DNA from 4 places in the Ensifer soli genome. Region 3 is predicted to be linked to each of the others. Evidence: predicted binding sites of a transcription regulator. Region 3 holds the regulator's gene; each other region holds the start of a gene.
What was found. The regulator LexA, encoded in region 3, represses DNA repair genes until DNA is damaged. The targets are predictions, from matches to a motif close to TGTTCNNNNTGTGTTCNG.
Positions count from the first base shown of each region.

Region 1: the regulator LexA is predicted to act here: its motif matches at 1,627-1,644, upstream of recA (recombinase RecA).
Region 2: the regulator LexA is predicted to act here: its motif matches at 5,794-5,811, upstream of ruvC (crossover junction endodeoxyribonuclease RuvC).
Region 4: the regulator LexA is predicted to act here: its motif matches at 2,076-2,093, upstream of dnaE (DNA polymerase III subunit alpha).

Region 1 covers NZ_JBHFEI010000008.1:56,059-63,316, reverse strand. Annotated here, with positions in the region: gene ACEVQ6_RS13510 (pseudouridine-5'-phosphate glycosidase) at 1-507, opposite strand, end outside; gene ACEVQ6_RS13505 (carbohydrate kinase family protein) at 545-1,468, opposite strand; gene recA (recombinase RecA) at 1,702-2,793, shown strand; gene alaS (alanine--tRNA ligase) at 2,974-5,637, shown strand; gene ACEVQ6_RS13490 (calcium-binding protein) at 6,012-7,258, shown strand, end outside.
Region 2 covers NZ_JBHFEI010000017.1:38,194-45,451, forward strand. Annotated here, with positions in the region: gene gap (type I glyceraldehyde-3-phosphate dehydrogenase) at 1-107, shown strand, start outside; gene ACEVQ6_RS20225 (putative glycolipid-binding domain-containing protein) at 115-690, shown strand; gene ACEVQ6_RS20230 (phosphoglycerate kinase) at 705-1,904, shown strand; gene ACEVQ6_RS20235 (MBL fold metallo-hydrolase) at 2,415-3,254, shown strand; gene ACEVQ6_RS20240 (DUF6636 domain-containing protein) at 3,325-3,813, shown strand; gene ACEVQ6_RS20245 (YebC/PmpR family DNA-binding transcriptional regulator) at 3,902-4,648, shown strand; gene ACEVQ6_RS20250 (LLM class flavin-dependent oxidoreductase) at 4,670-5,692, opposite strand; gene ruvC (crossover junction endodeoxyribonuclease RuvC) at 5,854-6,360, shown strand; gene ruvA (Holliday junction branch migration protein RuvA) at 6,388-7,005, shown strand; gene ACEVQ6_RS20265 (AbrB/MazE/SpoVT family DNA-binding domain-containing protein) at 7,061-7,258, shown strand, end outside.
Region 3 covers NZ_JBHFEI010000015.1:1,291-8,548, forward strand. Annotated here, with positions in the region: gene ACEVQ6_RS19170 (hypothetical protein) at 1-323, opposite strand, end outside; gene ACEVQ6_RS19175 (hypothetical protein) at 378-686, opposite strand; gene ACEVQ6_RS19180 (hypothetical protein) at 992-2,452, opposite strand; gene ACEVQ6_RS19185 (helix-turn-helix domain-containing protein) at 3,048-3,275, shown strand; gene lexA (transcriptional repressor LexA) at 3,823-4,533, shown strand; gene arsC (arsenate reductase (glutaredoxin)) at 4,590-4,937, opposite strand; gene ACEVQ6_RS19200 (hypothetical protein) at 5,038-5,448, opposite strand; gene purQ (phosphoribosylformylglycinamidine synthase subunit PurQ) at 5,486-6,157, opposite strand; gene purS (phosphoribosylformylglycinamidine synthase subunit PurS) at 6,281-6,523, opposite strand; gene purC (phosphoribosylaminoimidazolesuccinocarboxamide synthase) at 6,543-7,258, opposite strand, start outside.
Region 4 covers NZ_JBHFEI010000008.1:256,175-263,432, reverse strand. Annotated here, with positions in the region: gene ACEVQ6_RS14440 (lipoprotein-releasing ABC transporter permease subunit) at 1-1,247, shown strand, start outside; gene ACEVQ6_RS14435 (ABC transporter ATP-binding protein) at 1,265-1,948, shown strand; gene dnaE (DNA polymerase III subunit alpha) at 2,321-5,818, shown strand; gene ACEVQ6_RS14425 (L,D-transpeptidase family protein) at 6,203-7,258, opposite strand, start outside.

The DNA.
Region 1 (7,258 bases), on a different contig from region 3:
GTCGAGAATCGCCTTGGCGCCGGCACAGACGACGATGACCGCCGTTCGGGCCAGTTCCTCGAGATCGGCCGAGATGTCGAAGGTGTTCTCGGCGTTGCGATGCACGCCGCCGATGCCGCCGGTGGCGAAAACGCCGATGCCGGCAAGCGCCGCGCCGATCATCGTCGCCGCCACGGTCGTCGCCCCGGTCTTTCCCTCGGCGATCGCGAAGGCGAGATCCGCGCGCGACAGTTTCATCGCCCCCTTGGTCCGGGCAAGCGCCTTGAGCTGGCCGTCGTCGAGGCCGGCATGCAGGACGCCGTCGATGACCGCGATCGTCGCCGGGACGGCGCCCTCGGCGCGGATGATCGCCTCGACGCTGCGCGCCATGGTCAGGTTGCCGGGAAACGGCATGCCGTGGGTGATGATCGTCGATTCGAGCGCGACGATCGGGCGCCCTTCCGCCTTGGCCGCCGCCACCTCGGGCGCGTAGGAGATCGTCGGGGCGAGGGGATCGGGAGCGGTCATCGGGAAAGCGTCCTTGCAGTGTGGCGGAAAGGCAGTTTCAGAAGGGAATGCCAGCGAGCATCAGCGACAGCGAGGCCGGCGACATGTCGTCTGCGACGGCAAGCGGCGAGCGGACGGTGATCGCCGCCGCGGCGACGCCGTGGCGCAGCGCCGCTTCGAGCGGCAGGCCCGCGCTGACGCCATGCAGGAAACCCGCCGCAAGCGCGTCGCCGGCGCCGGTGACGTCGGATACGGCCTCGATGACGGGCGGCGTGACGCGCGCGATCTCGCTGTCGCGGAAGGCGAAGGTGGCCGCCGCCCCGTCGGTGATGGCGCCGCCGCGCAGCCCGCGCGCGCGAAGGGCCGCGATCAGCTCCGTGCCATCGGCCGAGGTCTCGCCCGTCAGCGCGTGTGCCTCGGCACGGTTCATGAACAGAAAGTCGAGCGACGCGAGGCAGTCGCGATAGCGCACCACCTTTGCCGGCGAGATCGCGATTGCGGCGACGCATCGTGTCCCTCCGCCCTTCTCGGCAAGGGCGTTCAGCGTATCCGGCGGGAGGTTGGCATCCATCAGGAGCGTATCGGCGTCCTCGATGATGTCGCGGATCGCGCGGCGGGCGAGCCGCCGCGGATGCATCAGCTGATAGAGATCCATGTCGGCGATCGCGACGATCAGGTCGCCGTTGCGCGCGAGGATCGCGGTATAGCTCGGCGTCCTCCGGTCGAGGAACGTCACAGGACAGTCGATCACGCCCGAGGCTTCCGCGGCCGATCCGACGCGTTCGCCCGCCTCGTCGCCGCCGCGTGCGCTGACGAGCCGAACCTGGTGGCCGAGGCGGGCGAGCGTGCGCGCCGCATTCAGCGCGCCACCGCCGGGCTCCTCGAACCAGGTTCCCGGGTTGCTGGCACCCGGCGCGGTCTCCCCGCTGATGCGGCCGCGACGGTCGAGATGGGCGCCGCCGAAGACGGCGATGCGGCTCACGCCCGGCCTCCGGAATTCCTTTTCGAATCGCCGTCCGGCACCTGCCGACCGTCACCGGCCGGCCCGCTCTCCATGCCCTGAGCGAGCGCCACGAACAGACTGTGAACGAACGGGAATTTGGAATGCACGATCATAGCCTTGATCACCGCTTGCCAGATGAGAACAAAAAGTGTACAAAACGCAACAGGAAGCGAGATTGCCTCGACAGCTTCAATAACCTAAAGGTGGATGCAATGGCACAGAATAGTTTGCGGCTGGTAGAGGACAAAGCGGTGGATAAAAGCAAGGCGCTCGACGCGGCACTTTCGCAGATCGAGAGATCCTTCGGCAAGGGCTCGATCATGAAGCTCGGCGGCAAGGACAGCATCGTCGAGATCGAGACGGTGTCGACCGGTTCGCTGAGCCTCGACATCGCCCTCGGCGTCGGCGGCCTGCCGCGCGGCCGCATCATCGAGATCTACGGGCCGGAAAGCTCGGGCAAGACGACGCTGGCGCTGCAGACGATCGCCGAGGCGCAGAAGAACGGCGGCATCTGCGCCTTCGTCGATGCGGAACACGCGCTCGACCCGGTCTATGCGCGCAAGCTCGGCGTCGATCTCGAAAACCTGCTGATTTCCCAGCCGGACACCGGCGAGCAGGCACTGGAGATTACCGACACGCTGGTGCGTTCGGGCGCGATCGACGTGCTCGTCGTCGATTCCGTCGCCGCGCTGACGCCGCGTGCCGAAATCGAGGGCGAGATGGGCGACAGTCTGCCTGGGATGCAGGCGCGCCTGATGAGCCAGGCGCTGCGCAAGCTGACCGCGTCGATCTCGAAGTCCAACACCATGGTGATCTTCATCAACCAGATCCGCATGAAGATCGGCGTGATGTTCGGCTCGCCCGAGACCACGACGGGCGGCAACGCGCTGAAGTTCTATGCGTCCGTCCGGCTCGACATCCGCCGCATCGGCTCGGTCAAGGAGCGCGACGAGGTGGTCGGCAACCAGACCCGCGTCAAGGTGGTGAAGAACAAGATGGCACCGCCGTTCAAGCAGGTCGAGTTCGACATCATGTATGGCGAGGGTGTCTCGAAGACCGGCGAGCTTGTCGACCTCGGCGTCAAGGCCGGGATCGTCGAGAAGTCGGGCGCCTGGTTCTCCTATAACAGCCAGCGTCTCGGCCAGGGGCGTGAGAACGCCAAGACGTTCCTGCGCGACAATCCGGAGACGGCGCGCGAGATCGAGCTGGCGCTTCGCCAGAATGCCGGCCTGATCGCCGACAAGCTCTTGAAGAATGGTGGCCCCGAGGCCGGCGACGACACGGACGACGCTGCGGAAATGTAAAGCGGACGCGGCTTTCTTCGCGTCTCGGCCGGCCGCTATCTGCCATGGCGGCCGGTTTTCTTTTGCCGTCTGGACAGGCATTTGCCCGGACGATAAAAGCCTGTGTTTCCCGCCGGTCGGGAGGCTTTGGCGGGCGCGTGAGGCCCGCGGCGGTCAGTGTTGGTGAAAGGGCAGGGGCAGATGAGCAGCGTCAACGACATCCGGTCGACATTCCTCGAATATTTCAGGAAGAACGGCCATGAGATCGTGCCGTCGAGCCCGCTCGTTCCCCGCAACGATCCGACGCTGATGTTCACCAATGCCGGCATGGTGCAGTTCAAGAACGTCTTCACCGGCCTTGAGAGCCGCCCCTATTCGACGGCGGCGACGGCGCAGAAATGCGTGCGCGCCGGCGGCAAGCACAACGATCTCGACAATGTCGGCTATACCGCCCGCCATCACACCTTCTTCGAGATGCTCGGCAATTTTTCCTTCGGCGACTACTTCAAGGAGCGCGCGATCGAGCTTGCCTGGAACCTGATCACGAAGGAGTTCGGCATCGACAGCAGGCGCCTGCTCGTCACGGTTTACCACACCGACGACGAGGCCTTCGATCTCTGGAAGAAGATCGCCGGCTTCAGCGACGACCGCATCATCCGCATCCCGACAAGCGACAATTTCTGGGCGATGGGCGATACCGGCCCCTGCGGTCCGTGCTCGGAGATCTTCTACGATCACGGTGACCATATCTGGGGTGGCCCGCCAGGATCTCCGGAAGAGGACGGCGACCGTTTCATCGAGATCTGGAACCTCGTCTTCATGCAGTTCGAGCAGATCAGCAAGGAGGAGCGGCTTTCGCTTCCGCGCCCCTCGATCGACACCGGCATGGGGCTTGAACGGATCTCGGCGCTCTTGCAGGGCAAGCACGACAATTACGACACGGACCTGTTCCGGACCCTGATCGCGGCGTCCGTCGAGGCGACCGGCGTCCCGGCCGAGGGTGAACGGCGGGCGAGCCATCGCGTCATCGCCGATCACCTGCGCTCCTCCGCTTTCCTTATCGCCGACGGCGTTCTGCCGTCCAATGAAGGGCGCGGCTACGTTCTGCGGCGCATCATGCGCCGCGCCATGCGCCACGCGCAGCTTCTCGGGGCGAAGGAGCCGCTGATGTGGAAGCTGCTGCCGGCGCTTGTCGGCGAGATGGGCCGCGCCTATCCGGAACTGGTGCGCGCCGAAGCGCTGATCTCCGAGACGCTGAAGCTTGAGGAGAAGCGGTTCGGCAAGACGCTGGAACGCGGCCTCGGCCTGCTGGCCGACGCGTCCGCCGATCTGGTTGAAGGCGGCGAGCTCGGCGGAGAGACGGCGTTCAAGCTCTACGATACCTATGGTTTCCCGCTCGACCTGACGCAGGACGCGCTGCGCCTTCGTGGCATCGGCGTCGATGTCGCCGGCTTCAATGCCGCCATGGAGCGGCAGAAGGCGGAAGCCCGCGCGAGCTGGGCCGGGTCCGGCGACAAGGCGGCGGAGACGATCTGGTTCGAGCTGCGCGAGAGGCTCGGGGCGACGGAATTTCTGGGCTACGACACGGAGACCGCGGAAGGCGTGATCGGCGCGCTTGTGCGCGACGGTGTCGAGATCGCCGGGGCCGGCGCCGGCGAGACCGTTCAGGTCGTCGTCAACCAGACGCCCTTCTATGGCGAGTCGGGCGGCCAGATGGGCGATGCGGGCACGATCGTCACGGAGCATGCGCGGCTTGTCGTGTCGGACACGCAGAAGCGCGGCGAGGGGCTCTTCGTTCACAGCGCGGTGGTCGAAGCCGGCCGGGTGGCGCCCGGCGATCCGGCGGTGCTGACGGTCGATCATGGTCGCCGCGGCCGCCTGCGCGCCAACCATTCGGCAACCCATCTTTTGCATGAGGCGATGCGGGAGGTGCTCGGCACCCATGTGGCGCAGAAGGGCTCGCTCGTCGCGCCGGAGCGCCTGCGCTTCGACGTCTCGCATCCCAAGCCGATGACGGCGGACGAATTGAGGCAGGTGGAGGAGATGGCGAACGAGATCATCGTCCAGAACCAGCCGGTCACGACCCGCCTGATGAGCGTCGACGATGCGATCGCGGAAGGCGCGATGGCGCTGTTCGGCGAGAAATACGGCGACGAGGTGCGTGTCGTGTCGATGGGGCGCGCGGTCACCGGCGACAAGGCCGGCAAGCCTTATTCCGTCGAGCTTTGCGGCGGAACGCATGTCGGGGCGACGGGTGATATCGGTCTGGTGCGGATCGTCGCGGAAAGTGCGGTCGGGGCGGGCGTGCGCCGCATCGAGGCGCTGACCGGGGAGGCGGCGCGCGGCTATCTCGCCGAGCAGGATGACCGCGTTCGCGCCCTTGCGGGGGCGCTGAAGGTGGGGCCGGCGGAGATCGTTCCGCGCGTCGAGGCGCTCATCGACGAGAAGCGCAAGCTGGAGCGGGAACTCGCGGAGGCGCGCAGGAAGCTGGCGCTTGGCGGTGGCGGTTCGGCCGGCGGCAGCGATCCGGTGCGCGATGTTGCCGGCGTGTCCTTCCTCGGCAAGGTCGTGACCGGGGTCGAGGCCAAGGACCTCAAAGGTCTCGCCGACGACGGAAAGAAAAGCATCGCCTCGGGGATCGTCACCCTGATCGGCCTGTCCGCCGACGGCAAGGCAAGCGCCGTCGTTGCCGTCACCGAGGATCTGACGGCGCGCTTCAGCGCGGTCGATCTCGTCAGGGTCGCCTCCGCGGCGCTCGGTGGCAAGGGCGGCGGCGGCCGCGCCGACATGGCCCAGGCCGGCGGGCCGGACGGGAGCCGCGCCGAGGCCGCCATCGAGGCTGTCGCGGCGGCGATCGCCGGCTGACGCGGACGCGTTGTGCGCCATCTCCCCGGCCGTATGCGCTGCCGGGCCTGCCGTGCGGCAAACGGGTAGAGCGACGCCCGGAGAATGCACTGCGCCATTTTCTCGGCCGCGCAGTCGTCAGGAGGGTCGCTCCGGTATCGAGGATTTGCGTCGCCCTGAGCACGGACCCGGTTGAAGACGTCTTTTCAGGTCGCGCATACGTCACGTCGGTGCGTGTCCAGACGACGCGCCGCCATTTGCTCTATCCACTGTCCATTATTTATGCAAATGTATAAGAATGCGTCAGTTTTTGCGCAGAAGGGGGAGCGATGCGTATTTCCAATGAAGTGACTCATATTTCAGCCGGATTCGCGATCGACCGTGTCGGTTCGTCGGTGTCTGTGGACTTGTACTACGGTCTTTCAGGCTATTATGACGAGGAGGCCGGCTATTATCTTTGGGCCGGCGACATAGGCTCGATGATCGGCGAAGAGGGCGACTATTATTACCAGGACGTCGATCGCCCGATGGATCTGTCTTACTCCGCCACATTGACGCCGGGACAGTCGGCCGCGGGATATTACGAGCTCAACGATCACAATGACGGCACGTTCATCCGCGTCGATTTCAACGTCGCGCTCTTCAGCGCCGCAGGCATCTTCTCCGGTACCTCGGGAACCGACATCGTCTTCGGCTCGGACGAGGCGGACAGTCTGGAAGGGTTTGACGGGGACGATTTCCTTGAGGGCGGCGCGGGAACGGACAGCCTTTACGGTCATGCCGGCGTCGATACGCTTTATGGCGGCGCCGGTGACGATTACCTCGATGGCGGCGCAGGCAAGGATATCCTGTACGGCGGCGCCGGCGATGACCATTACATTGTCGACGACAGCAACGACCGCGTGATCGAGGCAAAGGGGGAAGGGAGCAAGGACCATGTCTTCAGTTCCGTGTCCTTCAACCTGCGCGGGCAGCATATCGAGTTCCTGACGCTGACCGGGACGGCAAATATCAATGCGACCGGACAATCGATGCGCAACACGATCACCGGGAATTCCGGCGACAACCGCATCGATGGCGGCATCGGCCATGATCTCATGATCGGCAAGGGTGGCAATGACACCTACATCGTCGATGCGTTCAAGGACCGGGTCATCGAGGCGAAGGGCGAGGGGGACAATGACCATGTCTTTGCCTCCGTATCCTTCAGCTTGCGCGGCCAGCATATCGAGCGGCTGACCCTCACCGGCAACGGCGACATCAACGCGACCGGCCAGTCGCTGGCCAACACCATCGTCGGAAACGTCGGCGACAACCTCATTGCCGGCGGGTCAAACACCGACACCCTGACCGGCGGCGGCGGGCGGGACACTTTCGTCTTCGACACGGCCTTCTCCCGCTACAATGTCGACACGATCACCGATTTCGCCGCCGATGACACGATCTCGCTCGATCGGGACATCTTCACGGCGCTGTCGCTCGGAACGCTCGCCAACAGCCGCTTCGTCGCCAGCACGGCCGGCGTCGCCCTCGACGGCAACGACCGGATCATGCTGCAGACGACGACCGGCAAGCTCTTCTACGACCGGGACGGAACCGGCAATGCGGCGGCGATCCATTTCGCCACGCTCGCCAACGGCGC
Region 2 (7,258 bases), on a different contig from region 3:
AGGTGCTCGAAGGGACCTTCGTGCGGATCCTCACCTGGTACGACAATGAGTGGGGCTTCTCCAACCGCATGAACGACACGGCCGTGGCGTTCGCCAAGCTGATCTGACCGGGCGATGTTCCGGCCGCTTCGCCCGACCGAGGCGCGCTGGCGCGCGCATGACGGGCAGGGGCTCGAGCATCTGACGATCAGGCCGTTCGAATTCGGCTTCGGCGCGGGTCTGCGCGCCGAAGCCGTCGTGATCGGTGCGGGAGAGGGCCGCGGCTTTTCCTGCCGCTACCGCATCGACTGCGACGAGCGCTGGCAGGTGCGCGCGGTCACGGTCGAGCGCACCGACGGCCTCGTGCTCGATCTCTTCACCGATGGCGAAGGCCGCTGGTGGACGACGCGGGGCGAGGACCTGCCCGCCTTCGACGGCTGCCTCGACATCGATCTCTCGGCCACGCCCTTTACCAACACCCTGCCGATCCGCCGCCTCAACCTCGCAGCCGCTTCGGGCCGGGCGGACCTCGCCATGCTCTATATCCCGCTCGACACGCTCCAGCCCCATTGCCATGGCCAGCGCTACACCGCGCTTCAGGACGGCCGGCTCTATCGCTTCGAGGTCGCGGACGGCAGCTTTTCCGCCGACCTGCCGGTCGATGCCGACGGGCTGGTGACCGATTATCCCACGCTCTTTTCGAGACTCTGACCGGAGACCCAACGATGACGTTCAAGACCCTCGACGACCTCACCGACATCGCCGGCAAGCGCGTGCTGGTGCGCGTCGACCTCAACGTGCCGGTGAAGGACGGCAAGGTGACGGACACGACCCGCATCGAACGCGTCGCGCCGACCATCCGCGAACTGTCGGAAAAGGGCGCCAAGGTGATCCTGCTCGCCCATTTCGGCCGGCCGAAGGGGGAGAAGGTCGCCGACATGTCGCTCGGCCTGATCGCGCCCGCCGTCGAGGACATCCTCGGCAGCCGCGTGCATGTCGCGGCCGACTGCATCGGCGAGGCCGCGGCCGCCGCCATCGCCGCGCTCGGGAATGGTGACATCCTGCTCCTCGAGAACACCCGCTTCCACAAGGGGGAGGAGAAGAACACGCCCGAATTCACCGCGGCACTCGCGGAGAACGGCGACATCTACGTCAACGACGCCTTTTCCGCCGCGCACCGGGCGCATGCCTCGACGGAAGGCCTCGCCCACCATCTGCCCGCCTATGCGGGGCGCACGATGCAGGCGGAACTCGAGGCGCTCGAAAAGGGCCTTGGCAATCCGAAGCGCCCGGTCGTCGCCATCGTCGGCGGCGCCAAGGTCTCGACCAAGATCGACCTTCTGCAGAACCTCGTGAAGAAGGTCGACGCCCTGGTCATCGGCGGCGGCATGGCCAACACCTTCCTCGCCGCCAACGGCGTCGATGTCGGCAAGTCGCTCTGCGAGCATGATCTGGCCGAGACCGCCCGCGCCATCCAGGCGGCGGCGAAGGAGGCCGGTTGCGCCATCGTCCTGCCGGTCGACGGCGTCGTCGCGCGTGAATTCAAGGCGAATGCGGAAAATACGGTCGTCGACATCGCCGCCATTCCCTCCGACGCCATCGTGCTCGATGTCGGGCCGGCCTCGATCGCCGCGGTCAACGACTGGGTGGCGAAGGCGGAGACGCTGGTCTGGAACGGTCCGCTCGGTGCGTTCGAGATCGCGCCCTTCGACACGGCGACGGTGGCGGTGGCGAAATTCGCCGCCGATGAAACGCGCGCCGGAAAGCTGGTTTCCGTCGCCGGCGGCGGCGATACGGTCTCGGCGCTGAACCATGCCGGCGTCGCCGACGACTTCACCTATATCTCGACGGCCGGCGGCGCCTTCCTCGAATGGATGGAAGGCAAGCCGCTGCCGGGCGTCGATATCCTGCATCAGGCAAAATAAATTTCTGCTTCTGAAAGTTTCTTCATCAGGCCTCGGGCAATCGCCCGAGGCCTGGTCTTTTGCTCAAACTTTGTAAATTTCTCAAAGTATTGCGGGATTTAAAACGTTTCAGAAGCAGTCTTTGCTCTTTTCATCGCGAAGATCTTTTGCTATCCCATCGTCCACATTCCGAGACATGAAGAACGCACCGCACGGCCAGAAGAAAAGGCTGAGCGCATTGGGTGGGTGGGAGCCTTTCCGATGACGTTTCTTTCATGTTTCCCACAACGTCGGCATGGGAGGTCTACGGACGCCGGTCGTTGCTGGTCTTGGAGAGGAAAGCCGGCTGTGGAGGCAGCCGGCTTTCTTCGTTTTCGCATCCCCGGAACCTCGTTGTCAAAGCGTGCCCTGCGCTCGCCGCCGCCGTGCCGATGACGCGAATGTGAGCGTTTTCAGGGCCGCGGCGGCTGGACCTTGACGCCGCCTTGTCCGATCCTTTCGCCATCGTGGAGATGATCCTTGGAGCGCGGCATGATGCGGCAATGGGGCCTGGCTTTCTCCTTCCTGATATCCGCCTTTTCCGGTCTGGCGTCAGTGCCTCCCGATGCCGCCGCGCAGGACCGGCCGGCGGTCAGCCAGTGCCAGGCCATCGCGAGGACCCTGCCGGACGTCGTATACGCGTCGTTTTCCGCAAGCGACGTCCTGCCCGCCCAGGCAAGGGCGGAGGCGGTGCGCATCACCTATCTCGGCCATTCCACCTTCAACATCGAGACCGCCGGCGGCGTCTCGATCGTCACGGATTACAATGGCTGGTACAGGCCGGCCGCGACCCCGACCGTCGCGACCATGAACAAGGCGCATTCGACCCATTACACGCTGAACCCCGAGCCGGGCATCGCCCATGTGCTGCACGGCTGGGGCGACGGCGGCGGGCCGGCGCGGCACGGCCTCGTCGTCGGCGACGCCTATGTCCGCAACGTCACGACCGACATCCGCTCTGGCGGCGGCGTGATGGAACCGGACGGCAACTCGATCTTCATCTTCGAGATCGCCGGCCTCTGCATCGGCCATCTCGGCCACCTGCATCACGAACTCGACGAAGGTCATTACGCCGAGATCGGCCGGCTGGACGTGCTGATGGTGCCGGTCGACGGCGGCCTGACGATGGGCGCGGAAAGCATGAGCCGGGTGGTGACGCGGCTGCGCTCCTCCCTCATCCTGCCGATGCATCGCCGCGGCCCGCCGATCACCGCCTTCCTGTCGATGTTCGACGACAGCTTCGACAGGAGCTATGCCACGGGACCGAGCGTCACCGTGTCGCTGCGATCCTTGCCAAGAAAGCCGCTGATCCATATCCTCCAGGGCGTCTGAACCACCATCCCCTCGCGCGATGCTGCCGGCCGCAGCCGGTGGACGCGCTCCAGCGCTCGGGAAACCCCGCATGCGGTCCTGCCTCGCCCTGTGCTTCGCCCTCCTGTTCCTTGCCGGTGCCGCGCTTGCCGAAGGCCCGGCGCCGCCGCCGCGCGAGCCGACCGCCGATGGCGGCACCCGCCGCGTCGAGCCTTTGCCGGCGCCCGTGATCGCGGTCGAGCCGCAGCAGCAGTTCGTCCTGCCGTCGGGCAATATCGGCTGCGTCTATACGCCCGCCGGCGGCACGGATGTCTATCGCCCCGCCGATGGCGGGCCCGAGCTTGCCTGCGACCGGATCGAGCCGGTCTATGTCCGGGCGATCCTGTCCAGCACCGGGCGCGGCCGGATGGACGAGGCACCCGGCGACCAGGGCTGCTGCGCCGCCGGACCGGTCCTCGGTTATGGCGAGGTCTGGCGTGCCGGCCCCTTCTCCTGCCTGTCGGAACGCACGGGGCTCACCTGCTCGCGCGCCGATGGCCACGGCTTCTTCCTCAGCCGGCGCCGTATCGGCGCAAGTTGAAAAGCCGCCGCCCATCTGGACGAAAAGCGCCGATGAACCTATAACGCGCCCACTTCCAGAACAGACGGTCATCAAGGGGCAGGGCGCCATGGCAGGGCATTCACAGTTCAAGAACATCATGCACCGGAAGGGCAAGCAGGACGGCATCCGCTCCAAGATGTTTTCCAAGCTCGCCCGCGAAATCACCGTCGCCGCCAAGGCCGGCCTGCCCGACCCGAACATGAATGCGCGCCTGCGCCTCGCGGTGCAGAACGCCAAGGCCCAGTCCATGCCGAAGGACAATATCGAGCGGGCGATCAAGAAGGGATCGGGTGCCGACGGCGAGAACTATGACGAGATCCGCTACGAAGGCTACGGTCCCGGCGGCGTCGCCGTCATCGTCGAGGCGCTGACCGACAACCGCAACCGGACTGCCTCCAGCGTGCGTTCGATCTTCACCAAGGCCGGCGGCGCGCTCGGCGAGACCGGTTCCGTCTCCTTCTCCTTCGACCGCGTCGGCGAGATCACCTTCAAGCCGGGGGTCGGCGATGCCGATGCGGTGATGGAGGCCGCGATCGAGGCCGGCGCGGAGGACGTGCTGTCCAGCGAGGAGGGGCACACCGTCTATTGCGGCTTCGAGGATCTGGGCGACGTCTCGAAGGCGCTCGAAGCCTCGCTCGGCGAGCCGGAAACGGTGAAGGCGATCTGGCGGCCGCAGAACAACGTCCCGGTCGACGAGGAGAAGGCACAGTCGCTGATGAAGCTCATCGACTCGCTCGAGGACGATGACGACGTGCAGAACGTCTACGCCAATTTCGAGGTCTCCGACGAGGTCATGGCCCGCCTCTCGGCCTGACCGTGGTTTTGCCTCCGCCGCTCAGGCGGCGGAGGAGGCAGCCTGCCCGCCGCCCGCAAGGGCGCGCCGCGCCTCGGCGAAGAGGCGGACCGAGCGCAGCCTTGCGCCCATGTCGAAGATCGGCATCGACACGATCAGCTCGTCCGCCGCCGTCAATGCCAGGAAGGCCTCGAGCTTCCGCCGGATCGTCTCCGGCCCGCCGACCACGGCATAGGTCATCGCATGATCGACGAAGATCCGCTCGTCCGCCGACCACAATCCGTCCATCGAGGCGACGGGGGGCGGAAACTGCCCGCGCGCGTTGCGGCGCAGCGCCGCGAAGGACTGCTGCATCGAGGTAAAGAGATAGGCGGCCTCGTCGTCCGTGTCGGCCGCGACGCCCATGATGCCGACCATCGCATGCGGCTTGTCGAGATGTGCGGACGGCTGGAACCGCTCGCGGTAGATCTCCAGCGCCGAGAGCAGCATGTCCGGCGCGAAATGGGAGGCGAAGGCGAAAGGAAGGCCGAGCATGCCGGCGAGATGGGCGCTGTAATGGCTCGAGCCGAGCAACCAGATAGGCACGTTGCTGTCCTGGCCCGGAATGGCGATCAGGCCGTGGTCGCCTTGCGCCGGGCCGAGCAGCGTCTGCAGCTCGATCACGTCGTTCGGGAAATTGTTGGCGCTCGCCTCCATGTTGCGCCGCAGCGCCTGGGCCGTGCGCATGTCGGTGCCGGGCGCGCGGCCGAGCCCGAGATCGATGCGGTCGGGATAGAGCGCCGCCAGCGTGCCGAACTGTTCGGCGATGACGAGCGGCGAATGGTTCGGCAGCATGATTCCGCCCGAACCGACCCGGATCGTCCTGGTGCCGGCAGCGACATGGGCGATGACGACGGCGGTGGCGGCACTGGCGATGCCCTTCATCCCGTGATGCTCGGCGAGCCAGAAGCGCCTGTAGCCCTCCCGTTCGGCCTCCTGCGCCAGCCGTCGCGAATGGGCGAAGGCGTCCGCCGGCGTCGACCCTTGCGTGATCGGCGAGAGGTCGAGGATCGAGAACGGGATCATGGCATTCACCTTTTCGTCGCAACCGGAGCCCCGCATGTAGGAACATCCAGACCGGATTCCAAGAAATCCGCAAGGGAAATGCAAGCAGGCTCCGTTGCGGATGTTTTTGTTTTGTTCACATTCCGGTGGCAGGTTGCGGCAAAGGACACTAGGATCCGCGCATGCAAGGCACGATTCGCATTATCGGCATCGACCCCGGGCTCCGCCGCACCGGCTGGGGCGTCATCGACACGCTCGGCAATTCGCTGCGCTTCGTCGCCTCCGGCACCGTGATGTCGGACGGCGAGATGGATCTCGCCTCGCGCCTATGCCAGCTTCATGATGGACTGGCGGATATCATTCATGAGCTGAAGCCGGACGAGGCGGCGGTCGAGCAGACGTTCGTGAACAAGGATGCGGTGGCGACGCTGAAGCTCGGGCAGGCGCGCGGCATTGCCATGCTGGTGCCGGCCCGCGCCGGTCTGCAGGTTTCCGAATATGCGCCGAACGCGGTGAAGAAGGCGGTCATCGGCGTCGGTCACGGCGAGAAACAGCAGATCCACATGATGCTGAAGATCCTGATGCCGAAATCGGAATTCAAGGGCAACGACGCGGCGGATGCGCTGGCGATCGCCATCTGCCATGCGCATCATCGCGGTGCCCGCCGGCTGCGCCAAGCCGTGGGCTGACATGTCTTCTCATCGGGGGTTTCGACGATGATCGGTAAGTTGAAGGGCGTGATCGACGAGATCGGCGAGGACCATGCCGTGATCGACGTGCAAGGGGTCGGCTACGTCGCCTACTGCTCGTCGCGCACGCTGTCGCGGCTCGGATCGCCGGGCGAGGCGGCGCTGCTCTTCATCGAGACCTATGTGCGCGAGGACCAGCTTCGCCTGTTCGGCTTCCTGTCGGCGCTGGAACGGGAATGGTTCCGCCTGTTGCAGAGCGTGCAAGGCGTCGGCTCCAAGGTGGCGCTCGCCATCCTCTCCACTTTGTCGCCGGGCGAGATCGCCAATGCGATCGCGCTGCAGGACAAGACGGCGATTTCCCGCGCGCCCGGCGTCGGCCCGAAGGTGGCGATCCGCATCCTCACCGAATTGAAGAACAAGGTCCCCGCCTTTGCCGGCGAGGCGTCGGCGACCATCGGCTTCAAGCAGGAGCTCGGCGCCGGCGCGGTTCCCGCGCCCGTCTCGGACGCCGTCTCGGCCCTCACCAATCTCGGCTATTCCCGCGATCAGGCCGCCAACGCCGTCGCCGCCGCGTTGAAGAGCGGCGGGGAAGGGGCCGACAGCGCCAGGCTGATCCGGCTGGGGCTGAAGGAGCTGTCACGATGAAGCATTGCCTCTCGCGATACGCCTTACTAATGTCCGGAAGTAAGGAGTGCATTCCATGAATGTCGGCAGACAGCAGGCGACAATCACATCAAAAGGGCAGATGACGGTGCCGAAGGTCGTTCGTGACCAGCTCGGTATCAAGGCGGGCGACAGGTGCTATGTCTGGGTGCGCGAGGGCCAGATGATCGTGGTCCCCCGGAACAAGCGCCTCGCGGATATGGCCGGCATTCTCGGTCCGCCGCCGCAGGGCGCG
Region 3 (7,258 bases):
GCGGTGAGCGACCTGGCGTTGTCGAGCAGGCGAGCGAGCAATCTCACGCTGGTGCGTGTGCCGAAGTTGGATATGGTGTTGTAAGCATCCATTCCCTCGACGCCATAGGTCGCGCCGATCATCTGGCAGTCTTCGCGGTTCAGGCCGGGCAGGGTGATATCCATCCCGACACGCGTGTCGATCTGCTCCCAGGCGCCCTTGTCGAACTTGGTCTTGGCGATGCGCTCGCCGTTGCCGCTGATAATCAACGCAAATTCGCAGGTCTCCTGAATGTTCAGGAGTTCCCGGAGCGCGGTCGCTTCCAACGTCTGCGCCTCGTCCACGATGACGAGTCGGCGCTTTTTCTCGTCAAAGGAGAAGTGATCGCGCGGCCGCAGTCACCATATGACTTCGTCAAACAGGTCCCGGCCATATGCAGCCTGGGGCGCATGGCCGCTCGCCCTGATCGGCATGCGGTACATATCGGCGACCTGCTTGTGCGCATGGCCGACGTTGCAGTAGACACCCTCGAATTCCTCGGCGAGATAGAAAAGCGCCGTCGTCTTGCCGTATCCCGCCGACGCGATGACGCGGGTCGGCCACCCGAGCTTCAAGGTATAGGTGATACCGTCGCGAATTCGTTTTACCGAGCCGATCTCGGCAAAGTGCTCTTTCGTCGGAATGGTCGTTCTGACGAGCGTGGTCATATGCCACCTCCATGAATAGAGTTGACAAACCGAGAGCGGTCCTCATCAATCCGGCGCTGCTCTTTTCCCACTGTTGACGGGTTGTTTTTGCCGACCGCGTAGGTACGATGGCACGGCCGCTGCCACCGTCGACATCCACCGAGATCAGCGCGGCAGGCGCGTTCGGAACGACGGTTGCTGCGCTCTCGCCAATCTCGATCAGCTTGCCCAGAACGTCGATGTCCGGCACGGAACGCTGCATCTCGCGCAAAGCCCGCTTGCGCTCCTTGTCACGCGAGGCGCTTGTCTGCGCGCCACGCGGATCGTCATAGATGAACGCGCGATCCGGTGGCCCACCCGATTCGTTCGCCCTGGACAGTCTCCACGAGCAATTCGTTGAAGCCATGATAGGCAGGTACATGGACGATCACGGTCGGCTCAAAGCATCGGTCGAGTTCCGGGCCGGTCCAGAGCCGACCGCCGAGGCTGAAGGCATGCTTGGTCAGCTTGCGGCGCTCCGGCTTGGCGAAGGCCATATAGAACTGGCTGTCTTCGATCAGGGTCGCCGCCCATCCAGCCTTCACATGGCTGTCGAACACTTGCGCCGGTGACTTGCCGGCCAACGCGCCCGTCTGGGGCAGTTGCTCGTAGGTCTGGAGAAGCTGGAACACCATCTTGCTGAATGCGTCGAACCCGCCTTCGAAGGGCGGCATCGGCTTGCCGAGCTCCCGCCGCTTCGGGTTCATGCGATTGTCATCGATCCAGCCGGGAATGTGCCGGAAGTACTGCTGGTTCATCTGCCGGAAGAAACCTTTGATCACCTTGGCCGATGCGTTGTAGGGCTTGGCGCGGATGACGCGGGCGCGCTCTTCCTGCGTAAACGGTGTGACGCGGCAGTTCAGCTTCAGGGCGTCTTCCAGATGGTCGGCGAAGCCGTATTCCGATCCGTTGTCGCAATAGAGCTTCTGAGGCATGCCGTAGGCCGGATCCTGGCACATGCGCTTGAATTCTTCGATCACGTCGACGTTTCGGACGCCACCGCGCTCGTCCATGAAAACGAGCCCGCCGAAGACGCGGTTCGTCGCGACATCATGGAAGCCGACGAATTTCGGGCTGGCGGCCGTGCCGTTGTCCCGGCGCACCATCACATTGATATGGTGCACGTCCATGACGACGATCTCCATCGGCTGAAGGCCGGCGATCGTGCGGCGGATGCGGGGCTTGTCGTCCTCGCTGGCCTTGCGGTCGAAATTGTGCCGGGAGACCGCCTTGAAACGCGCCTCCGCCGAGACGAGCGCGTCCGGAATGTTGAAGAGCCTGGCGGCGACCGCCTCGTCGGTCACGACATAGCCGTAGGCGGCCGTGATGCGGCGCAGCTCATCGGCGGCAAGGAACCGGATCAGCTTGCGCGTCGTCCCCTTGACGATCAGCCCGCGAATGAACTGGACGATGTCCTCGGCAATGGTTTCCTTGGCGATCTCGTCAAAGGGAACCGTCTGCATCCATGTCCGATTGATCAGGGCTCTCTTTTCGCCCTTGTCGCCCCGCACCTTCTGGGCGAGGCCGTGAATGCCTTCGTTCTCGCAAATATCGATCCAGCTATAAAGCGTGGTTCTGGTGAGCCGGCGCATATGGCCTGTCCAGTCGTATTTCTGTTCGCCATGAAGCTTGTCGATCTCGGCTTTACGCTCGGCGATGACCTTGGGGTGCGCAACGGCGCCTTTGATGATTTCGTATTTCCAGCCGCGTTCCAGTCGCGCCGCCTCGTCGCCGAGGCGAAGGTTCAAGGAGGCCTCGTCGGCAGTTTGAAGGGTCTTTAAACGGTCTTGGAGGTGCGGTGGAAGGCTGGAAACCTTGACCTGGTCCTGGATGCCGGAGCGGCCGCCGCGACCATGGCATATCTGGACTTCAAGTGCACAATGACGCCAAGTCGACTTTCTACCCTCATAAAATTGCTTGCAGATACGATTGGCTACGCGTCGATGAATACCGCAAGTTTCGCCAAATTCTACGGAAGTGATCCAAACGCTCATTTAAGTATTGCATCCGGTGCAGAACGAATCCCCGCTGCCGCAATAAGTTCACCTGAAAGTCGAACAGATGCGGAGCCGCGTCGCTCCCTCCGCAGGGCTTTCTCGGCTGTTTGCCGGGTTACACCATTTGCGATACACCACTTGTTCAACGAGGTGCCCTGATTGACGAAGCCTGCTCGAACAGCGAGGTAGAGTTCGGAGGAGCCGACAATCGCAAACGTAATTGAGTAACGGATCTCGTGCATTTTGCGCCAAATCAGGTGATATGATTTAGTCAAAATGCACCTAAATGGGTGCACAGTGAATGGACGACTACAACGACCGCATTGTCGCCGGTATCAAAAGAATGATGAAGGAGAGAAAGCGATCTATGAAATCTCTCAGTGCGGACATCGGCCTTCCGTACCGATCGCTTCAAAATTACCTATCGGGCTCAAATAGAATTCCGACAGACGTATATGTAAAAATACTAGAGTTATTGGGCATAGATAATCAGTACATCATGGAAGGTAATTTTGATCTAAAGTATTGGCCGCTTTGGGATAGTCTTTGGTCATCATTGGGGGGGGCTAATTAATCAATACAGATTATAGACCCGATAGTGGCTTTCCAGAAGATATGGAATTTCACAATAAAAAACAGCTTGCCGCAGCTAATTTGGTAAAGAGAATCAATGAGAATTACAATGAATATATGATATCTGATGGAAAAATTTCAACCTCTCGTCATCCAACGGTGCCCGAAATGTTAGAGAGGCAGATGAGGAGATTTAGAAGAGGCGAAGGTCCCCAATAAGGTCCCCCATCCTCTCAAATAGCAGGCTTCATGTGATCGATGGTCCTCAATTACCTGAATGTTTTCAGTAGGATAATATTTACGCTGGAATGGACAAGAATAGCCTTACCAATTGGCGCATTGGTAACTCCTGTTTTCAGCCAAAAAACACTGAAAAATCCACGAAGCGAAGCCGATTTCGTTCCCATTTATCTCTGAATTCCATTCCGGATTATCTTCCGCGCCTCCAGCCGCCACTTCCAAAAAATAATTTACACCCAAGGCTTGTGGAACACAGTGCGAACAGATACGGTCCGTTCTGGGTTTGTTTCGAGATTCTGGGTGATACCGTGCTGACACGCAAACAACAGGAACTGTTGCTTTTCATCCATGAGCGGATGAAGGAATCGGGCGTGCCGCCCTCTTTCGACGAGATGAAAAACGCTCTCGATCTCGCGTCGAAATCCGGAATTCATCGTCTCATCACAGCACTTGAGGAGAGAGGCTTTATCAGGCGGTTGCCGAACAGGGCGCGGGCGCTGGAGGTCATCAAGCTGCCGGAGGCATACACACCGAGCCTCGCCCAGCGGCGCGGCTTCTCGCCGAGCGTGATCGAGGGCAGCCTCGGCAAGCCGGCGGCATCGGCCACGGCCACTGTGAAAGCACCCGTGCGCGATACCGTATCCGTACCCGTCATGGGACGCATTGCGGCAGGAGTGCCGATCTCGGCAATACAGAACAACACTCACGACATTTCCGTGCCCGTCGAGATGATTGGCACCGGCGATCATTACGCGCTGGAAGTGCGCGGTGATTCCATGATCGAGGCCGGCATTCTCGACGGGGATACGGTGATCATCCGCAACGCCTCTTCCGCCAATCCGGGGGAGATCGTCGTCGCTCTTGTCGATGATGAGGAAGCGACGCTGAAACGGTTCAGGCGCAAAGGGGCCTCCATCGCGCTGGAGGCCGCAAATCCCGCTTACGAAACCCGGATTTTCGGTCCCGACCGGGTCAAGATCCAGGGCAAACTCGTCGGTCTCATACGCCGCTACAACTGACCGGCTGCGGATTGGGACGCCGTGCCATCGCCGCGACGACGGGCAGCAAGCTGGCGTTACAGGATCTCAAAGACCCGTTCGCGCGGGCGACAGAGGCGAATGCCCTTTGGGCCGATGACGATCGGTCGCTCGATCAGGGAGGGGTTTTCGAGCATCGCATCGATCAGTTCCCGGTCGCTGAGGCTTTCGTCGTCGAGCCCGAGATCGTGATAGAGCTTTTCCTTCTTGCGCAGAAGCGTACGTGGCAGGGCATCGAGCGCAAGAATGAGGGCGACGAGTTCTTCCCGGCCGGGCGGGGTCTTCTCGTATTCGATCACCGTCGGATCGACCCCGGTCTCCCGGATCAGCTTCAGCACCTTGCGGCAGGTCGCCGATCGCGCATCATAATATATCGTCACTGCCATGGCCGTTCCCCCGTCGAACGTGCGCGCAGATTTGCCCGATTGCAAACCTGTTTCAAGACGGGACGGCATGCAAGCCGTTCGATTTCTAAAGGTTTACCGTTCATCCACAGGATGATGATCCGCCGGCCCAGCGGCGGATGTCCGCGCTCATGCGCGCGCCCTGGCTTTCGGTGAAGAGGGGGCCGAAAGCCTGCAGCCGCGCCGGCTGTCCCTCCGCCTGAACCACGGCGAGCGGGCGCGATTCCGGCGTGTTGCGCGGCACGATCAGGATGCGCGGCCGGCCCGAAAAGGAGTTCAGTTCCGGTGCCAGCCGATAGGCGGCGAAGGCCGGGTCCCTGGACTTGAACCAGCACCGGTTGGCACCGAGGGCGATGCGCTCCATCGTCGTCAGCGCGCCCGTGTCATGCGTCGGCGCAGGCGGCGCGGAGGAAGACTGGCAGCCGGCAAGGCCTGCCGCGAGGGTGACGATCGCGGCGAGGCGGATAAAGACACGCCGGCGAAGCGCAGGCATGGCGGTCAGGGCTGGCATGGGCAGGCTCCCGGTGTCGTCAGGCAGCGACCAAACCCACCGCGGATTCGAACAGGGCGCGCCCGTCCGCGCCGCCATGGGCCGCCTCGATCAGGTTCTCCGGATGGGGCATCATGCCCAGCACATTGCCGGCCGCGTTGATCACGCCGGCGATGTCGTTGATCGAGCCGTTCGGATTGGTGCCTTCGGCGTAGCGGAACACGACCTGCCCCCTGTCCTCGATCGCCCGGAGCGTCGCGTCGTCGGCGAAGTAGTTGCCGTCGTGATGGGCGACGGGGCAGCGGATGACCTGACCGTTCGCATAGCCGCGTGTGAAAGCAGTCGCCGCATTGGCGACTTCAAGGCGGACCTCGCGGCAGACGAATTTCAGCGAGGCGTTGCGCATCAGGGCGCCAGGCAGGAGGCCGGCCTCGAGCAGGATCTGGAAGCCGTTGCAGACGCCGAGCACCCGGACGCCCTTCTCGGCCCTGGCGCGGATCGCGTGCATGACCGGCATCCGCGCGGCGATCGCCCCGCAGCGAAGGTAGTCGCCGTAGGAAAAGCCGCCTGGTATGACGATCAGGTCGACGTCCGGGATCTCTGTTTCGGTTTGCCAGATCGTCACCGGCGCTTTCCCCGAGATTTTCGTCAGGGCCGCGATCATGTCGCGATCGCGGTTCAATCCGGGAAGCTGGACGACGGCTGATTTCATGGCGGAGGCTCGACCTTCAAGAGTGGCCCCGCGCAGTCGATCTGCCATGGGGCGGTTTGCATCGCGGCCACGGTTGAAACCTTGCGGCAGCGGCGTCCTTGCGACCTGACTGCGATGTCGCCGTCAGGCGAGCGAGATGCTGTAGTTCTCGATCACCGTGTTGGCGAGAAGTTTTTCGCACATCGTCTTGATGTTCGCTTCCGCGGCCGCCCGGTCGGCGGAATCGATCTCCAGATCGAAAACCTTGCCCTGGCGGACCTGGCCGATACCGCCGAAGCCGAGCGCGCCGAGCGCGCCCTCGATCGCCTTGCCCTGCGGGTCGAGCACGCCGTTCTTCAGCGTCACCGTTACACGCGCCTTGATCACGCTTGCCGTCTCCGATCTGCTACTTGACCAGCACCGGGCCGGAGCCACGGGGCGGTTCGTTTTCGTTCATGATGCCGAGCCGGCGCGCGACTTCCTGGTAGGCCTCGACGAGGCCGCCGAGGTCCCGGCGGAACCGGTCCTTGTCCATCTTTTCCTTCGTCTCGACATCCCAGAGCCGGCAGCTGTCCGGCGAGATCTCGTCGGCGAGGATGATGCGCATCATGTCGCCCTCGAAAAGGCGTCCGCATTCGATCTTGAAGTCGACGAGCTGGATGCCGACGCCGAGGAAGAGGCCGGAGAGGAAATCGTTGATCCGGATGGCGAGCGCCATGATGTCGTCGAGTTCCTGCGGGCTCGCCCAGCCGAAGGCGGTGATGTGTTCCTCGGAGACCATCGGATCGTCGAGCTGGTCGGCCTTGTAGTAGAATTCGATAATCGAGCGCGGCAGCACCATGCCTTCCTCGATGCCGAGGCGCTTGGCCAGGGAGCCGGCGGCGACGTTGCGCACCACGATCTCGAGCGGAATGATCTCCACTTCCTTGATCAGCTGCTCGCGCATGTTGAGCCGGCGGATGAAATGCGTCGGAATGCCGATCTTGTTCAGATGGGTGAAGATATATTCGGAGATGCGGTTGTTGAGAACGCCCTTGCCGTCGATGACCTCGTGCTTCTTCGCATTGAAGGCCGTGGCGTCGTCCTTGAAGAACTGGATCAGAGTTCCCGGTTCAGGACCCT
Region 4 (7,258 bases), on a different contig from region 3:
CCTTCTCGACATTCGAACGCATGGTGGCCTGGCGCTACCTGCGTTCGCGCCGGAAGGAGGCGTTCATCTCCATCATCGCCGGCTTCTCCTTCATCGGCATCATGCTCGGCGTCGCGACGCTGATCATCGTCATGGCGGTGATGAACGGCTTTCGCACGGAACTCATCTCGCGCATCCTCGGCATCAACGGCCACATGATCGTGCAGACGCTCGACGGACCGATGAACGACTATTCCGATCTCGCCGGCCGGATCGCCGGCGTTTCGGGCGTCACCATGGCGATCCCGATGATCGAGGGGCAGACGCTCGCCTCCGGTCCGGGCGGCGCCGGCACTGGGGCGCTGGTGCGCGGGGTTCGCGCCGACGACCTGTCGAAGATGAAGTCGATCTCCGACCACATCACCTCCGGCGATCTCGTCGGCTATGCCGCCGGCACCGGCGTCGCCATCGGCTCGCGCATGGCCGACCAGCTCGGCCTGACGGCTGGCGCGACGATCACGCTCGTCGCGCCCGAAGGCGACGTGACCCCGCTCGGCGTCAATCCCCGGGTCAAATCCTACACCGTCTCGGCCATCTTCGAGATCGGCATGTCGGAATACGACGCCTCGATTATCTTCATGCCGCTCGAGGAGGCGCAGCTCTATTTCAATGCCGAGGGGATCGCGCAGTCGATCGAGCTCTTCGTGTCGGATCCCGACGCCGTCGATGCGCTGCGCAAGCCGGTGGAGGATGCTGCCGGCCGGCAGGTGCTGATCACCGACTGGCGCGACCGCAACAAGACGTTCTTCTCCGCCCTTCAGGTCGAGCGCAACGTGATGTTCATGATCCTGACGCTGATCGTGCTGGTCGCGGCGCTGAACATCGTCTCCGGCCTGATCATGCTGGTCAAGGACAAGGGCAGCGACATCGCCATCCTGAGGACGATGGGGGCGACATCGGGCGCGGTGATGCGCATCTTCTTCATGACGGGAGCGGCGATCGGCATCGTCGGCACCTTCGCCGGCGTCATCCTCGGCGTGATCGTCTGTCTCAACGTCGAATCGATCCGGCAGTTCTTTTCCTATATTTCGGGAACGACGCTGTTCAATCCAGAGCTCTACTTTCTCAGCCAACTCCCGGCCGACATGAATGCCGGCGAGACCGTCGCCGTCGTCGTCATGGCGCTGGCTCTGTCCTTCCTCGCCACCATCTTCCCGGCCTGGCGCGCTTCGCGGCTCGATCCGGTCCAGGCCCTCCGTTACGAATAGCCAGGAACGACCTCCCCATGATTGCGCGCGTTGCATTAGAGCTCATCGGCGTCGAGCGGCATTACAGCCAGGGCGACAGTGCCCTGAAGATCCTGACGGGCGCCGACTTCAGCCTGCATGGCGGCGAGACCGTTGCGCTGGTTGCGCCGTCCGGCACGGGCAAGTCGACGCTTCTGCACATTGCCGGCCTCCTGGAACGGCCGGATGGCGGCGACGTCAAGGTCAATGGCGTCTCCTGCGCCGATCTCTCCGACGATCGCCGCACGGCGATCCGCCGCAGCGAGATCGGCTTCGTCTACCAGTTCCACCATCTCCTGCCGGAGTTCAGCGCGCTGGAGAATGTGATGATGCCGCAGCTCATCGCCGGCCTCGGCAAGGCGGAGGCGCGCGAGCGGGCGGCGGCGCTGCTCGACTATATGCGCATCGCCCATCGCGCCGATCACCGCCCCTCCGAACTTTCCGGCGGCGAGCAGCAGCGTGTCGCCATCGCCCGCGCGGTGGCCAATGCGCCGCTCGCGCTGCTGGCGGACGAGCCGACCGGAAACCTCGACCCGGACACGGCCGGCTACGTCTTCGAGGCCTTGAAGGCGCTGGTGCGGCAGTCGGGCCTCGCCGCGCTCATCGCCACCCACAATCTTCATCTGGCCAACCTGATGGACCGGCGCGTGACGATCGAGGACGGCAAGGTCGTCGAACTCTGACCTGTCGCCGGCAGATTTGAGCCCGGAGGACGCCGGGCATCCCTGATGTCCCCTCTTTCCTCTCCGGCAACCTGCGCCACCATGCGGCGAGGCTGTTCTTGCACGTCTCGCGTTTTGTGCTTGACGATAGAACAAAAATAGAACAAAATAAAAACATATCAGGAGAGGATCAGGTCATGACGGGTTTCATCCGCGACGTCGCCGCGCTTGCCAGCATTGCCCTCTTTGTCTGCAGCATCTCCCTCGTCGCCCTCGCTTTTTGACGGAGCCCTTGCGGCGACTGCCGATTTCCCTGTGTGCAGACGCGCGAACCCGCATACAGCCTGGCCGTGACGCGCTACCCTGTGTCGGTCTGGAATCGGAGGCGCGCGCATGGCTGGGGCAGCAGGACAGGGGGATGGACCGGCGATCGAGGGTACCCTGCCGCAGTTCGTGCACCTGCGCGTGCATTCCGCCTTCTCGCTCCTCGAAGGGGCGCTGCCGGTCAAGAAGATCATTTCGAAGGCGGTCGCCGACGCGCAGCCGGCGATCGGCATCGCCGACACGAACAACCTGTTCGCCGCACTGGAATTCGCCCAGAAGGCCATCGGTGACGGTTTGCAGCCGATCATCGGCTGCCAGCTCTCGATCGACATGGAGGACGAGGGCGAGGGGGAGCGCCGCGGGGCACAGCATCTCGTCAAACTGCCGGCGATCGTGCTGATTGCGGCGACGGGCGAGGGCTATCGCCGGCTCGTCGCGCTGATCAGCCGGGCCTATCTCGGCGGCGAGGGCAGCCAGGCGACCCGCATCTCGCCGACGATGCTGCGCGACATCGGCACGGAAGGCCTGATCTGCCTGACGGGAGCAGGCGGCGGGCCGGTCGATATGGCGTTGCGCGCCGGTCAGGGGCCGCAGGCGACGGCGCGGCTGACGGTCCTCTCCGCCCTTTTCGGCGACCGGCTGTATGTCGAACTGCAGCGCCAGGGCCAGTTCGACCGACGGCACGAGGGGCGCATGCTCGACCTTGCCTATCGCGCGCGCCTGCCGATCGTCGCGACCAACGAGGCCTTCTTTCCGACGCCGGCCGACTATGATGCCCATGACGCGCTGATGGCGGTGGCCCATAATGCGATGGTTTCGGATGACCGCCGTTTCCGGCTTACCCCCGACCACTACCTGAAGTCGCGCAAGGAGATGGCCGCGCTCTTTGCCGATCTGCCGGAGGCGCTGGAAAACAGCGTCGAGATCGCGCGGCGATGCGCCTTCGTTCTGGAAACGCGCGCGCCGATCCTGCCGCGCTTCACCGGCGCGTCGAACGATCCGGCCGCAGCCGATGCGGCGGAGGCGCGGGAACTGCGCGACCAGGCGAACGAAGGGCTGACCGAGCGGCTGGCGACGCTCGGCATGACGCCGGGCTACAGCGAGGCCGACTATCGCGAGAGACTGGAATTCGAGCTCGGCGTCATCGAGCGGATGAAGTTTCCAGGCTATTTCCTGATCGTTTCCGACTTCATCAAGTGGGCGAAGCAGCACGCGATCCCGGTCGGTCCTGGCCGCGGTTCGGGCGCGGGATCGCTCGTCGCCTACGCCCTGACGATCACCGATGTCGATCCTCTGCGCTTCTCGCTGCTCTTCGAGCGCTTCCTCAATCCCGAGCGCGTGTCGATGCCGGACTTCGACATCGACTTCTGCCAGGACCGGCGCGAGGAAGTGATCCGCTACGTCCAGGAGAAGTATGGCCGCGACCAAGTGGCGCAGATCATCACCTTCGGCTCGCTGCAGGCGCGGGCGGCGCTGCGCGACGTCGGCCGCGTGCTCGAAATGCCCTATGGCCAGGTCGACAAGATCTGCAAGCTGGTCCCGAACAACCCCGCCAATCCGACACCTCTGTCGAAGGCGATCGAGGAGGAGCCGCGGCTGCGCGAGGAGGCGGAGAAGGAGCCGGTCGTCGCCCGCCTGCTCGACATCGCCCAGAAGATCGAGGGCCTTTACCGCCACGCCTCGACCCATGCCGCCGGCATCGTCATCGGCGACCGGCCGCTCGCCGAACTGCTGCCGATGTATCGCGATCCGCGCTCGGACATGCCGGTCACCCAGTTCAACATGAAGTGGGTGGAGCAGGCGGGCCTCGTCAAGTTCGACTTTCTCGGGCTGAAGACGCTGACGGTGCTGAAGACCGCCGTCGACTTCATCGCCCGGCGCGGCATCTCCCTCAATCTGGAGGCCCTCCCGCTCGACGACAAGAAGACCTACGACATGCTTTCCGCCGGCGACACGGTCGGCGTGTTCCAGGTGGAAAGTGCCGGCATGCGCAAGGCGCTGATCGGCATGCGGCCGGACTGTATCGAGGACATCATCGCGCTGGTCGCCCTCTACCGCCCCGGCCCGATGGAGAACATCCCCGTCTACAATGCCCGCAAGCATGGCGAGGAGGAGATCGAATCGATCCATCCGATGATCGATCATCTCCTGAAGGAGACCCAGGGCGTCATCGTCTACCAGGAACAGGTGATGCAGATCGCCCAGGTCCTGTCCGGCTATTCGCTCGGCGAGGCGGATCTGTTGCGCCGCGCCATGGGCAAGAAGATCAAGGCCGAGATGGACAAGCAGCGCGAGCGCTTCGTCGACGGCGCGGTGAAGAACGGCGTCGCAAAGGCGCAGGCCGACATGATCTTCGACCTCCTGGCGAAATTCGCCAATTACGGCTTCAACAAGTCCCACGCCGCCGCCTATGCGATCGTCTCCTACCAGACCGCCTATGTGAAGGCGCATTTCCCGGTCGAGTTCCTCGCCGCGTCGATGACGCTCGACATGGCGAATTCCGACAAGATCAACGATTTCCGCCTCGACGCGATGCGGCACGGCATCGCCATCGTACCGCCCTCGGTGCAGACCTCGTTCCGCCACTTCGAGCCGGGCGAGGGAAAGATCCTTTATTCGCTCTGCGCGCTGAAAGGGGTGGGCGAGGCGGCGGTAGAGCATGTTGTCGCGATGCGGGGCGACAGGCCCTTTGCCAGCCTTGAGGATTTCTGCCTGCGGATCGATCCGAAGCTGCTCAACCGCCGCGTCTTCGAAAGCCTGATTGCGGCCGGGGCCTTTGATGGTTTCGGTCACGACCGGGCGGCGCTGGTCGCCGGCCTCGACCGCATCATCGGCTTCGCCGGCCGGGCGCAGGAAAACAAGGTCAGCGGCCAGAGCGACATGTTCGGCCTCGGCGCGGCGACCGGGCCCGAGCGGATCGGCCTGCCCGACACGCCGCCCTGGCTGCCGTCGGAAAAGCTTCACCGCGAATTCCAGGTCCTCGGCTTCTACCTTTCCGCCCACCCGCTCGATGCCTATGCGGATCTTCTCGGCAAGATGCGCGTGCAGAACTATGGCGATTTCGCCGCCGCCGTGAAGCAGGGGGCGACGGCGGGCCGCCTTGCCGGCACCGTCATCTCGCGGCAGGAGCGCAAGACCCGCACCGGCAACAAGATGGGCATCGTCGCCTTTTCCGATGCGTCGGGACAATACGAGGCAGTGCTGTTTTCGGAAATGCTGGCGCAGTATCGCGATCTGCTCGAGCCGGCGACCTCCGTTGTCCTGACCGTACAGGCGGAAGAACGGCCGGAGGGCATCGGCATGCGGATCCAGACTGTGCAGTCGCTGGAGGAACGCTCGCTGGCGATGCAGAAGGCGCTTCGGGTCTATGTGCGCGATTCCGGTCCGCTCCGCTCGATCGCCGCCCATCTGAACGCCAAGGGTGAGGGCATCGTCTCCTTCGTCGTGATCAAGGAGAACGGCCAGCGGGAAATCGAGGTCGAACTGAACGATCGCTACCGGATCTCGCCGGAGATCGCCGCTGCGCTGCGCAGCGCTCCGGGCGTCATCGACGTCGAGCTCGTCTGAGCGGAAGAGGGAGGGATGGGCGCACCTGCCGTGCGACCCTGGCAGGGCAGGAATGTCAAAGGCTTGGCCGGGCCGGCGGATTCATCGTCTGAAGCGCATCGCGTTTCATCGGAGACGGTCCTGCGCTTCAGGCCGCTGTTTTTACAGATGTCTTTCGCAAGGACGCGGCAGGCTCTCCTGGGACACGCTTTCAGCGCCAGCCACCCGCATGAATCGTTTTCTGCGCGGCGCGACGCAAGAGCCTGAAAAGACTCCAGCATCCCGGAACAGGCGCATCCTGGTGCGGTGCACGCCGGCGCGGCGGGGTTCGGGGAGGATTGTCAAACGAAGGCAACGGTTTGTGGCCGTCCCTCGACTCACTCTGTGAGGGGTCTCCGACACCCCTTACCTGCCGCGCGGCGCGACCTGGGTCACGGTGATGAAATCCGTCCCGAGTCCGGTTTCCGCCGTCGTGCCGGCGTCGGAAACGGTCAGCGACGAGCCCTCGACCAGCGCCTCCTCGACCTTCCTTCGCACGTCCTCGGCGATGGTGATGCGGCCGAGCGTCCTCTGCACGGCGTTGAAAGCAGTCGGGTCGCTGTCGGTGGTGATGCCGAGCCTCGCCTTCGTCGCGGCCGACAGCGTGTTCTCGAGCGCGACCGCAAACCATTTGCCGCGCGTGCCGGCCGTATCGACATCCTGGAATTGCAGGAAAAGGGTGCCGAGCGCCATGTCCGGCCGGTCGATGGTGACGTCGGCTTCGAAAAGCGGTTTGAAATTCCGGCGCACGAGCAGCCTTCCGTTCGGCGGCAATCCCTTTCCGGCCTTCGCGTAAACTGCGGCCACCAGCTCGGGTGAGATACGCCCGTCGGCCTCCTGTCCGTCTGCTGTCTGGAACGCCTTCACCGCGTCGATCGTCTGTGGGCCGGCATGGCCGTCGATCGGACCGGGAAGGTAGCCGAGGCCGGCCAGCGCGCCTTGCAGGTCGCGGATGCCGTCGGCGGCATCCCTGCGGGTGATCAGGATCCGGATCGGCGGTGCGTCGGCACGCGGATTTGCGCTGGTGCCGGGAGCGGGCTCGGTCATCGCCACCTCGACGAGGCCCGCGGCGCCGCTCGACATGGCCGGACGCAGCTGCGCGTCGGACAGGAGCGGCGGCGGCGCGACATGCGGCTGGAACAGCAGCGGATGCACCACCTCCTGCGGCGTCACCTGCCGGCCGGAGACGATGACATGCAGGCCGCGATCGGTCATCCTGTAGAGCGTCTCGGCGAAGCTGTTCGGCATGCGGATGCAGCCATGGGAGGCCGGATGGTTCGGCACATGGTTCGAGGCATGCAGCGCGATCCCCGACCAGGTCAGGCGCTGCATGAACGGCATCGGCGCGTTGGAATAGATGTTGGAGCGGTGGTGCCGGCGCTTTTCCAGGATCGAGAAGATCCCGGTCGGCGTCGTGTGCCC